DNA from 3 places in the Neobacillus terrisolis genome. Region 1 is predicted to be linked to each of the others. Evidence: riboswitches for the same ligand, from Rfam matches in the RefSeq annotation. Region 1 holds a riboswitch; each other region holds the start of a gene.
The links. Region 1 has a riboswitch for glycine ahead of ACI48O_RS17645 (ACT domain-containing protein). Riboswitches for the same ligand answer to the same signal wherever they lie in the genome.
Positions count from the first base shown of each region.

Region 2: it holds a riboswitch for glycine, as region 1 does, so the genes downstream of both, gcvT (glycine cleavage system aminomethyltransferase GcvT) here and ACI48O_RS17645 (ACT domain-containing protein) in region 1, are expected to answer to the same signal.
Region 3: it holds a riboswitch for glycine, as region 1 does, so the genes downstream of both, ACI48O_RS03985 (amino acid permease) here and ACI48O_RS17645 (ACT domain-containing protein) in region 1, are expected to answer to the same signal.

Region 1 is NZ_JBKFGH010000029.1:64,395-67,680, reverse strand. Features, by position in the region: gene ACI48O_RS17650 (DEAD/DEAH box helicase) at 1-1,752, shown strand; glycine riboswitch at 1,886-1,962, shown strand; gene ACI48O_RS17645 (ACT domain-containing protein) at 2,081-2,356, shown strand; gene ACI48O_RS17640 (PFL family protein) at 2,371-3,286, shown strand, end outside.
Region 2 is NZ_JBKFGH010000018.1:85,541-88,826, forward strand. Features, by position in the region: gene gcvT (glycine cleavage system aminomethyltransferase GcvT) at 1-1,087, opposite strand, end outside; glycine riboswitch at 1,268-1,356, opposite strand; gene ACI48O_RS12390 (DEAD/DEAH box helicase) at 1,635-3,286, shown strand, end outside.
Region 3 is NZ_JBKFGH010000006.1:340-3,625, reverse strand. Features, by position in the region: gene ACI48O_RS03990 (transketolase) at 1-168, opposite strand, end outside; gene ACI48O_RS03985 (amino acid permease) at 605-1,969, opposite strand; glycine riboswitch at 2,118-2,197, opposite strand; gene ACI48O_RS03980 (ribosomal maturation YjgA family protein) at 2,478-2,909, shown strand; gene ACI48O_RS03975 (lysophospholipid acyltransferase family protein) at 2,952-3,286, shown strand, end outside.

The DNA.
Region 1 (3,286 bases):
TTGTCTGATTTTTTATCAATGGGAATCTCAGAACCAATCGTCAAAAAATTAACCGAATACGGAGTGGTAATTCCAACTCCCATCCAAGAACAAGCAATTCCATTTGTGATGGATGGTAAAGATATAATCGCCCAAGCGCAAACGGGGACAGGGAAGACGTTTGCGTTTATTTTGCCGATTCTTGAAAAACTTGCACCAGAAGCTGCTCACATTCAAGCTCTGATTGTAACGCCAACAAGAGAATTGGCCTTGCAAATTACCGATGAAGTGGAAAAACTAATCAAGGATATAGATGAAATCAATGTCTTAGCAGCATATGGTGGTCAAGATGTTGAGAAGCAATTAAACAAATTAAAGAAGAACATCCAAATTGTTGTTGGGACTCCTGGGCGGCTTCTCGATCATATTAGGAGAGGAACGATCGACCTATCCTCCTTGTCACACCTTGTTCTCGATGAAGCAGACCAAATGCTTCATATCGGGTTTCTTGATGAGGTGGAGGAAATTATTAAGGAAACTCCGGCAACACGGCAAACGATGTTATTTTCGGCAACGATGCCTGCTGAAATTAGAAAGCTTGCTCAGAAACATATGCGTGCACCTCAGTATATTCAAATTGAAAAAACGCAAGGACCGGCACAATCCGTTAAACAAATTGCGATCCATACAATTGACCGGGCAAAGCAAGCAACTCTTATTGAATTAATCGAAACGCATCGCCCGTTTTTAGCGGTTATTTTTTGCCGGACAAAACGCCGGGTCAGCAAGCTTTATGAGGCGCTCCGGGCACACGGCTTTAAGTGCGATGAATTACACGGAGACTTGACTCAGGCTAAAAGAGAACAGGTAATGAAAAGATTCCGTGATGCCGAGGTCCAATTGCTTGTAGCTACAGATGTTGCAGCTAGAGGTCTAGATGTAGAGGGAGTAACCCACGTCTATAACTATGACATTCCACAAGACGCAGAGAGTTATATTCACCGGATTGGCCGAACCGGTCGAGCAGGCATGACTGGCCTTGCGGTTACTTTATATGCATCCAAAGATCGCCCAGCTCTTGATTTAATTGAAAAAGAGCTAAATATTACAATTAACAAGCAAAACATCGGCAATATGAAGATGTCTGAAAATGAGTCAAAGGATAATGCAAGCAAACCAACCCGAAAGCAGCAAGCAAAAGGCAGGAAAAAACCTAGCTCAGGTAAAAAAGATTTGAATTCCCAAGATAGAAAAAGGGACGAGCGCTCTTCAGCAAGGAAAGGATCGAAAGAAGAACCTATTCGAGGAAAGAAAAGCGAACGCGGTTTTGAAAAATCACGAGGTGAGGGAAAGAAAACGGAACGCGGTTTTGAAAAATCACGAGGCGAGGGAAAGAAAAGTGAACGCGGTTTTGAAAAATCACGAGGTGAGGGAAAGAAGAGCGATCGCGGTTTTGAAAAATCACGAGGCGAGGGAAAGAAAACGGAACGCGGATTTGAAAAATCAAGTCGTGGAGGAAAGAAGAGCGATCGCGGCTTTGAAAAAACACGCGGTGAAAGAAAAAATACCGATGGCGAAACAAAAAATACAATAAAGAAATTTGAGGGAAAACCTGAAAAATCCAGAGGTCTAACAAAGAAAAATGACCGTTCCAAAGGTCCAGTTGAAAAAGAGCAATCTCAACGATCAAAGCCAATTCGTGGTACTTCTAAAACTGGTTCCAATAGAAAAAGTGCTAAAACAGGTGCTGGAAGAAAGAAAACCTCCCGATAAATTCACGCGACAAAAGGGATTTTCTTTTACCAAAATGAAAATCCCTATTGACGCTTCTGAAAATTATTGATAACATCACTTTGTTAATTAAATATTATAGTAAGCGATGAATGTTATGGATCAAACTATAACGGGAGCAGCTTCTGGAGAGACCGCGCAAAGTGGCGCCGAAGGATTCACAATCTCAGGCAAAAGGACAGAAGAGTAACGAATACATTAATGTGTATGTTATTCTACTGACTATAGAGATTGGAGATATTCCAATCTCTTTTTTAATATTTCGCGCAGAAATATTTTTATTTTAATATAATAAAATGGGGTGCTTAGGATGAAACAAAGACGTGCAGTTGTTAGTGTAATCGGAAAAGATCAGGTTGGGATTATCGCGAAAGTAACCAATATTTTGGCGGATAACAGTATTAATATTTTAGATATCAGCCAGACGATTCTGCAGGATTTCTTCACGATGATGATGCTGGTAGATGTATCCGGCAAGGAAAACCTTGAACAATTGCAAAAGCAATTCGATGAAGTAAGTGACGAATTAGGTCTAAAAATCAATATCCAGCTTGAGGAAATCTTCCAAGCCATGCACCGGATATAAGGAGGTTAACAAACATGAATATTGCCATTCAAGAAATGATGGAAACGATCCGTATGGTTCAAATGGAAAACCTCGATATACGTACGGTTACAATGGGGATTAACCTCCACGATTGTGCGGATTCAGATTTTGAAAAAATGAACCAAAAGGTCTATGACAAAATTACAACCTATGCGCGCCAGTTAAAAGAAGTGGCTGAACAGGTTGAGAAAGAATTTGGGATCCCGATCATCAATAAACGTGTTTCTATTACACCAATTGCAGAAATTCTTGGAAATGCAACCAAGGATCAGGCAGTTGAACTGGCGAAAACATTGGATAAAGCAGCTAAGGTACTTGGCATTGATTTTATCGGCGGGTATTCTGCTCTTGTACATAAAGGAATTGCCAAAGGTGACCAGACCCTGCTTGATGCACTTCCAGAGGCGTTAACGGTAACAGAGCGAGTTTGTTCGTCGATCTCCGTTGCGACAACGAGAACTGGGATCAATATGGATGCTGTCAGTAAACTTGGCCATATCATGAAGGAAGCGGCCGAGCGAACGAAAGACCAAAACGGCCTTGCTTGTGCCAAGCTCGTTGTTTTTTGTAATCCGGTGGAAGACAATCCATTTATGGCAGGAGCATTTCACGGATCTGGTGAAGGGGAAGTCGTTCTTAACGTTGGTGTCAGCGGACCTGGAGTTGTCTTAAATGCTCTTAAACGCCATCCTGAAGCAGACCTTGGTGAGGTGTCTGAAGTCATTAAAAAGACTGCCTTTAAAATAACCCGTGCTGGCGAGTTAATCGGTCGTGTCGTAGCCGAGCGTCTTGGAGTTCCATTTGGAATTATGGATTTATCGCTTGCTCCGACAAATGCGATTAATGACAGTGTCGCAGAAATTTTGGAAGAAATCGGGCTTGAGCGAGTTGGAACTCATGGAACGATTG
Region 2 (3,286 bases), on a different contig from region 1:
AAAACGGGGTTTGAACTACTTGGGCTTTTATGCGTTTCCCGCGAATTTCAACTTCGAGTTCCGTACCTATATGAGTATGTTCTGCATGTAACAAAGCAAGACCGATGTTTCTTTTTAGAGTAGGCGATTGGGTACCGGTTGTGACCTCGCCGATTTTATTGCCATCTTTGAAAACGGGGTAGCCGTGTCTTGGGATGCCGCGGTCGATCATTTCTATACCAATAAGCTTTCGGGCCGCTCCCTGTTCACGTTGTTTCTTAAGTACGGCTTTTCCGATAAAATCATCTTGTTTATTAGTCTTTACTGCAAAGCCAATTCCTGCCTCGATCGGCGTAATATTTGGAGAAAGCTCTTGGCCATAGAGAGGAAGCATCGCCTCAAATCTTAACGTGTCCCTTGCCCCTAAGCCACAAGGAAGTATTCCTTCGTCCCATCCAGCTTCAAGTATATCCTGCCATAATGACACAACATCCTTAGCAGAACAGTAAATTTCAAACCCATCTTCTCCCGTGTATCCTGTCCTGGACACTAAGGCTTCAATCCCATTCAAAGCAACGCCTGTTTCAAATTGAAAAAATCCAATATCGGTTAAATTCATTTTTGGACTAAGCTTTTGAAGGATTTGCTCTGAAAGAGGTCCCTGTAAAGCCAATTGCGCAGTTTGTTCCGATTGATTCTGTAATTTTACATCCCCTTCAAGATGTTTTGCGAGCCAATTGTAATCTTTATCAATATTTGAGGCATTGACAACCAGCAAGTAATGATAGTCAGTCAGTTTGTAAATTAATAAATCATCGACTGTGCCCCCATTTTCATAACACATTGCGGTGTATTGAGCAGCCCCTCTTTTGATTTGTGAAACATCATTTGTCATCATTTTTTGTAAGAAAGAAAGACTGTCGGGTCCTATAACTTCTATTTCTCCCATATGTGAGACATCGAATAAGCCAGCCCTGGTCCGAACTGCTTCATGCTCTTCCTTGATTCCTGAAAATTGAACAGGCAGCTCCCAGCCCCCAAAATCGATGGTTTTGGCACCATATTGTTTGTAAACTTCAAAGACAGGTGTTCTCTTCAACTCAGACATTGTTTTCCCCCTCAACATTACTTGGTTAGCACGCTTGAAAACCCTTTTTTCAGAAACTAAAAAAGGACAGAAACCTCCCGTTGTTCAAACGGTGGGTCTCTGTCCTGGCACCTGAAAGTTTACCGTAACCGGCTGTCCCCTTTGGTGGCTCCATTAAAGTCGGAGCGCTCTCCAGAGTTGCGTCAAACAAGAGTTCTTTTGCCTGAGAGATTCGCATGAGTGCTTGCTCCTTCGGCGCTACATAAAGTAGTCTCTCCCCTTGTTATCATTCGCACCAATATTTTTTTCATACTTGGATACACTAATACCCAAATAATGCGAAAAAACATTTTACAGATTTAATAATGTGGCAAATTTCAAAACTTATTAACTATTTCCATCCTACCATCGATAAGCCTGGTTGAGCAATATATTATTACTTTGTTAATTTAAAGTTCTGTAAATTTTGGCTGTTGATTTGCGCTCCAGGTGCTCGCTTCAATCAACAGAGAGGAAAAAATCAACATTGTTCTTTAACACAACCTAATATATAAAGGAGCTGTAAATTATGTCCGTGCAAATCGATTTTGATTCATCCTGGACGGATGAATTTTTGCAAAGAATGACAAATGACGGACCATGGGGAAATTGGGAACTATTCAAATTGGCGGTAGATGTCGAAAAGCATACTGTTATACCTGAGTTTGAAGGACTTCAGGCACCCTTACATCTCCCAGATTTAACCCCCCTCCCACACCAGCTTGAGGTTGCCAAGCAAGTCTTTGAAAACATGAACGGAAAAGCTATATTAGCAGATGAGGTTGGACTTGGAAAAACCATTGAGGCAGGTTTGATTTTAAAAGAATATATGATTCGGGGTCTAGTAAAAAAAGTATTAATTCTCGTTCCTGCTTCATTAGTAACTCAGTGGGTCATGGAGCTAAATTCAAAATTCTTTATTCCAGCTGTTTCCCAACGAAAAAGCTATGTTTGGGAGCAGTTTGATGTCGTAGTATCATCAATTGATACCGCAAAGCGAAGCCCTCATCGCGAAATTATTTTTGAACAAAATTATGATTTAATCATTATTGATGAGGCTCATAAGCTAAAAAACAATAAAACAAAAAACTATGAGTTTGTCCAAAGCTTAAAAAAGAAATTTTGTTTATTGCTAACAGCTACTCCGATTCAAAATCGAATTGAAGAAATCTTTAATCTCGTTTCATTACTTAAGCCTGGTCATTTAGGAAATGAAACAGCGTTTTTTGAAAAATATAAACGGGAAGCCCGTTCCATTAACGATGACCAGCATTTAAAAGATCTCGTCAATAAAGTGATGATTCGCAACCGTAGAGCTGATACAGGGATCGAATGGACGAAACGAAAAGTCGAGACCATCCCGATTGAATTTACCGCGGAGGAAAAAAACTTATATGATTCCATCTCTAACTTGCGTTCTGAAGATAATTGGATTACTTCAAGCCAATTTTCATTAATGACCCTGCAGCGGGAGGCCTGTAGCAGTCGTGAAGCAGTTTATTTTACATTAAAGAACATGCTCGAAAAACAAGAAAATCCAACGCCCTATTTTGCCGAAACAGTTCAAACATTAATGGCAAAAGTGGAGGCGATTCAAACTAACTCAAAAGCAAATAAGGCGCTTGAATTAATCCAATCCGTTAATGATAAAGTAATTATTTTTACAGAATATCGGGCAACCCAAATGTATCTGCAATGGTTTCTTAAACAGCATGGCATTACCTCCGTTCCGTTCCGAGGCGGTTTTAAGCGCGGCAAAAAAGATTGGATGAGGGAACTGTTTCAGAAGCAGGCTCAGGTGTTAATTGCCACTGAAGCGGGTGGCGAGGGGATAAACCTGCAGTTTTGTAACCACATCATCAATTTTGATTTACCATGGAATCCGATGCGATTGGAGCAACGGATTGGCCGGATTCACCGACTCGGTCAGGAAAAGGATGTAATGATTTATAATCTTGCTACAAAAAACACAGTGGAAGAGCATATTTTAAAGCTGTTATATGAGAAAATCCATCTGTTTGAGAAAGTAATTGGCGAGCTGGATGACATTTTAACGAAATTAGAGTTTGGCAATTTCGAAGATCATTTGATCGATATCTTTGGCCATTCAGCATCTGAAGGTGAAATGCGGATTAAGATGGAGAATTTAACTTCGATGATTCAATTTGCCGAAGAAATGAA
Region 3 (3,286 bases), on a different contig from region 1:
GTTATTGGGATCAATATTCATTTCCCGAAAGTATAGGGCTGCAATGATATCTGCTGCAGATAAGGAACCTCCCGGATGCCCTGATTGTGCTTCGTAAATCATTGTTAATGCTGCTTGTCTTAACTCAATCGCTTTTTGCTTTAATTCTTCAATACTAATATCTTTCATCTCAGTCACCTCGTTAAATTATGACTTGCTGTTTTAAAAACCGGGTGTTTGTCATGTTGTATACTTGTCTACTAAGGTACCTTGTGTTTTTAGTGTACCTCCACAACTTTGAATAGTCAACAGTGATATTCGATTAAATATATTTTTTTTACGAGACTTGTTCTGCCTTGCTTTTAAAAAAGGGCTGTGTTAGAGACGAATGTTGATTTTGAGCACTCTGTTGATTGGAGCGGAAGGTGCGAGACTCCTGCGGGAGAAGGTGTCTCGGGAGCCCCCACAGGCGCTATGGCGCCGAGGAGGCTCCAGGACTCCCCCGCGGAAAGCGAGCACCTGGAGCGGAAATCAACAGCCAAATTTAACACAGCCAAAAACAAAAAAACCGCACAAGTGACAAATAATCACTGTGCGGTTCAATATGATGAATCGACTGTATTCTTTAAGCAGCCATTTTTTGAGCTTTTTCCTTTTTCTGTCTAAAATAATACAGTGTAAATAATAAAACAAACCATAAAGGTGTCATTAATAAAGCTGTGCGTGTTGCTTCAGCAATTAACATAACAATAAGAAGAAAACCAAAAAACGCTAGCACGGCATAATTAATAAATGGTGTGAATGGTGCTTTAAATATTGATTTTTCATGTAAATCTGGTCGTGTTTTTGAATAGCGAATATGAGAGATTAAGATAATACTCCAAACCCAAATAAAACAAATCGCACTAATGGTCGTCACTATTCCAAAAGCTTGTCCCGGGATAAGCCCACTTAATAGAGCTCCAGCCGAGATAACGACTGTTGATGTAAACAAAGCATTGCTAGGTACAGCATTTTTATTTAATTTAGCATATGAATTTGGGCCTTGGTCATTTTTGCTTAAGTTATATAAAATTCTACTCGTTGAGAACATTCCACTATTACAAGCGGAAGCAGCTGAAGTTAACACAACAAAGTTAATGATACCTGCAGCTAAAGGAATTCCTACTAAACTAAATGTTTTAACAAAAGGACTGGTAGCTGCATTCAACTGTTCCCATGGATTAATCATTAATAGTACAATAATCGCTCCCATATAGAAAAACAGAATTCGTAAAGGAATTTTGTTGATCGCGGATGGAATGTTCTTTTGCGGATTAGATGTTTCTGCTGCAGAAACCCCTACTAATTCTACGCCAACAAAGGCAAAGAGAACCATTTGAAACGATAATAAGAATCCAGTTATTCCGTTAGGGAATAAACCTCCAAATTCCCAAATGTTACTTACTGAAACGGTACCGGCATCCGTTTTGAATCCAATGACCAATAAAACAATACCAATTCCGATTAATGCAAGAATGGTAATAACCTTAATAATGGCAAACCAAAACTCTAACTCTCCAAAAAGCTTAACAGTCAATAAATTGAGCCCTAATAATATGACTAAACAAGCAATTGCAGGAACCCACTGCGGGATATCGAACCAATATTGTACATATACGCCAACTGCAATAATATCCGCCATCGCTGTCATGATCCAACAAAACCAATAGGTCCAACCAGTTACATACCCTGCCCACGGACCAATATAATCTGTTGCAAAGTCCGTAAAGGATTGATAGCCTGCATTAGATAAAAGGAGTTCCCCTAATGCCCTCATCACAAAAAACACTGCAATCCCAACAATTAAATAAGAGAAGATAATTGAAGGACCTGCTAATTGAATTGCTTTTCCTGAGCCTAAAAATAACCCTGTACCGATCGTACCACCAATTGCGATGAGCTGGACGTGCCGATTTTGCAAGTCCCGTTTTAATTCATGCTGTGCCAACTTAATTCCCCCATAATTTTTTTGTTTTTTCCTTCGTAACGATTAAAACGCAAATAAAAAAGAGACTGGAAAGCTCCAATCTCTTAAAACGACAGAATAAAAAATAGTATTTGCTATTTTTCCACGAAAAAAAATAACAAATAGTATTCGATACTCTTCTGTCCTTTTGCCTGAGATAATGAACCCTTCGGCGCCGCAAATCATTGCGGTCTCTCCAGAAGCTGCTCCTGCTATAGTTTGATCCATAGCAATCATAGCTTGCTAATATTTAATTGTTTGGTAGATGGAAAAGAAATACCTCTCCATCCTTTTATATTATTTTGCGATAATTTTAAATTTTATCAGTAACTTTTCGTTCAGTCAAGACCCTTTCAATTTCGTTCATATAAAAAATAATTATCTATTAAAAAGAATCAACTCTTGCTTCTGACGTTTAATCCTTGTATATTCAAATTTGGAATATCACAAATTTTATTGAAGACCCATACTGGTTATAAGAGTGATTGTAATGATTTCTCCGGCAACATCTAAAAATGAATCCATCAAACTTCGTAATTTGAGGATAGCTTATTTAATAGCCATCGTTATTACCATTTTATTAGGCCTAGCCTCCAGAAAATACAGCCATCTTCTTTTCATATTTGTAGCTCAGAATGCCGGCGATATGCTGTGGGCTATGATGGTCTATTTTGGCTTCCGCTTCCTATTTGTACATAAAAGCGTACTCACCTCCATTTTGCTTAGCTTATCGTTTAGCTTTGGCATTGAGTTCAGTCAGTTGTATCAGGGAGACTGGATCAATCAAATTCGTGGAACACTGCTCGGTGCATTAATCCTCGGTAAAGGATTTCTTACGATTGACCTAATTCGATATTCTGTTGGAATTATCATCGCGTCTATCCTGGATAAAATGATATTTTGTCCTCGTAAGCGTAAATAATCTTTGGGTTTAGTATATTAATTTGGAAGGGACTGGATTGAATTGATACATAAAATTGCCATCACTGTTGTTAGATTTTTATTGCACATCCGCTTTAAAATAAAAATTGAAGGATTAGAAAACATCCCTACGGGTGCCGCTATAATTGCTATGAACCATACTAGTAATTTCGATGCTCCGATGGTAGGTGTTCATACTCCACGCAAAATGTACATCATGGGGAAAGAAGAACTTTTTAGAAACAAGTTTTTTGGTTGGTTAATTCATGAATTAGGTTGTTTTCCGATCAAAAGAGGACAAGCCGATATCAAATCTCTAAAAAATACTTTAAGAATCCTAAAAGAAGGAAATCTATTTTCGATTTTCATTGAGGGATC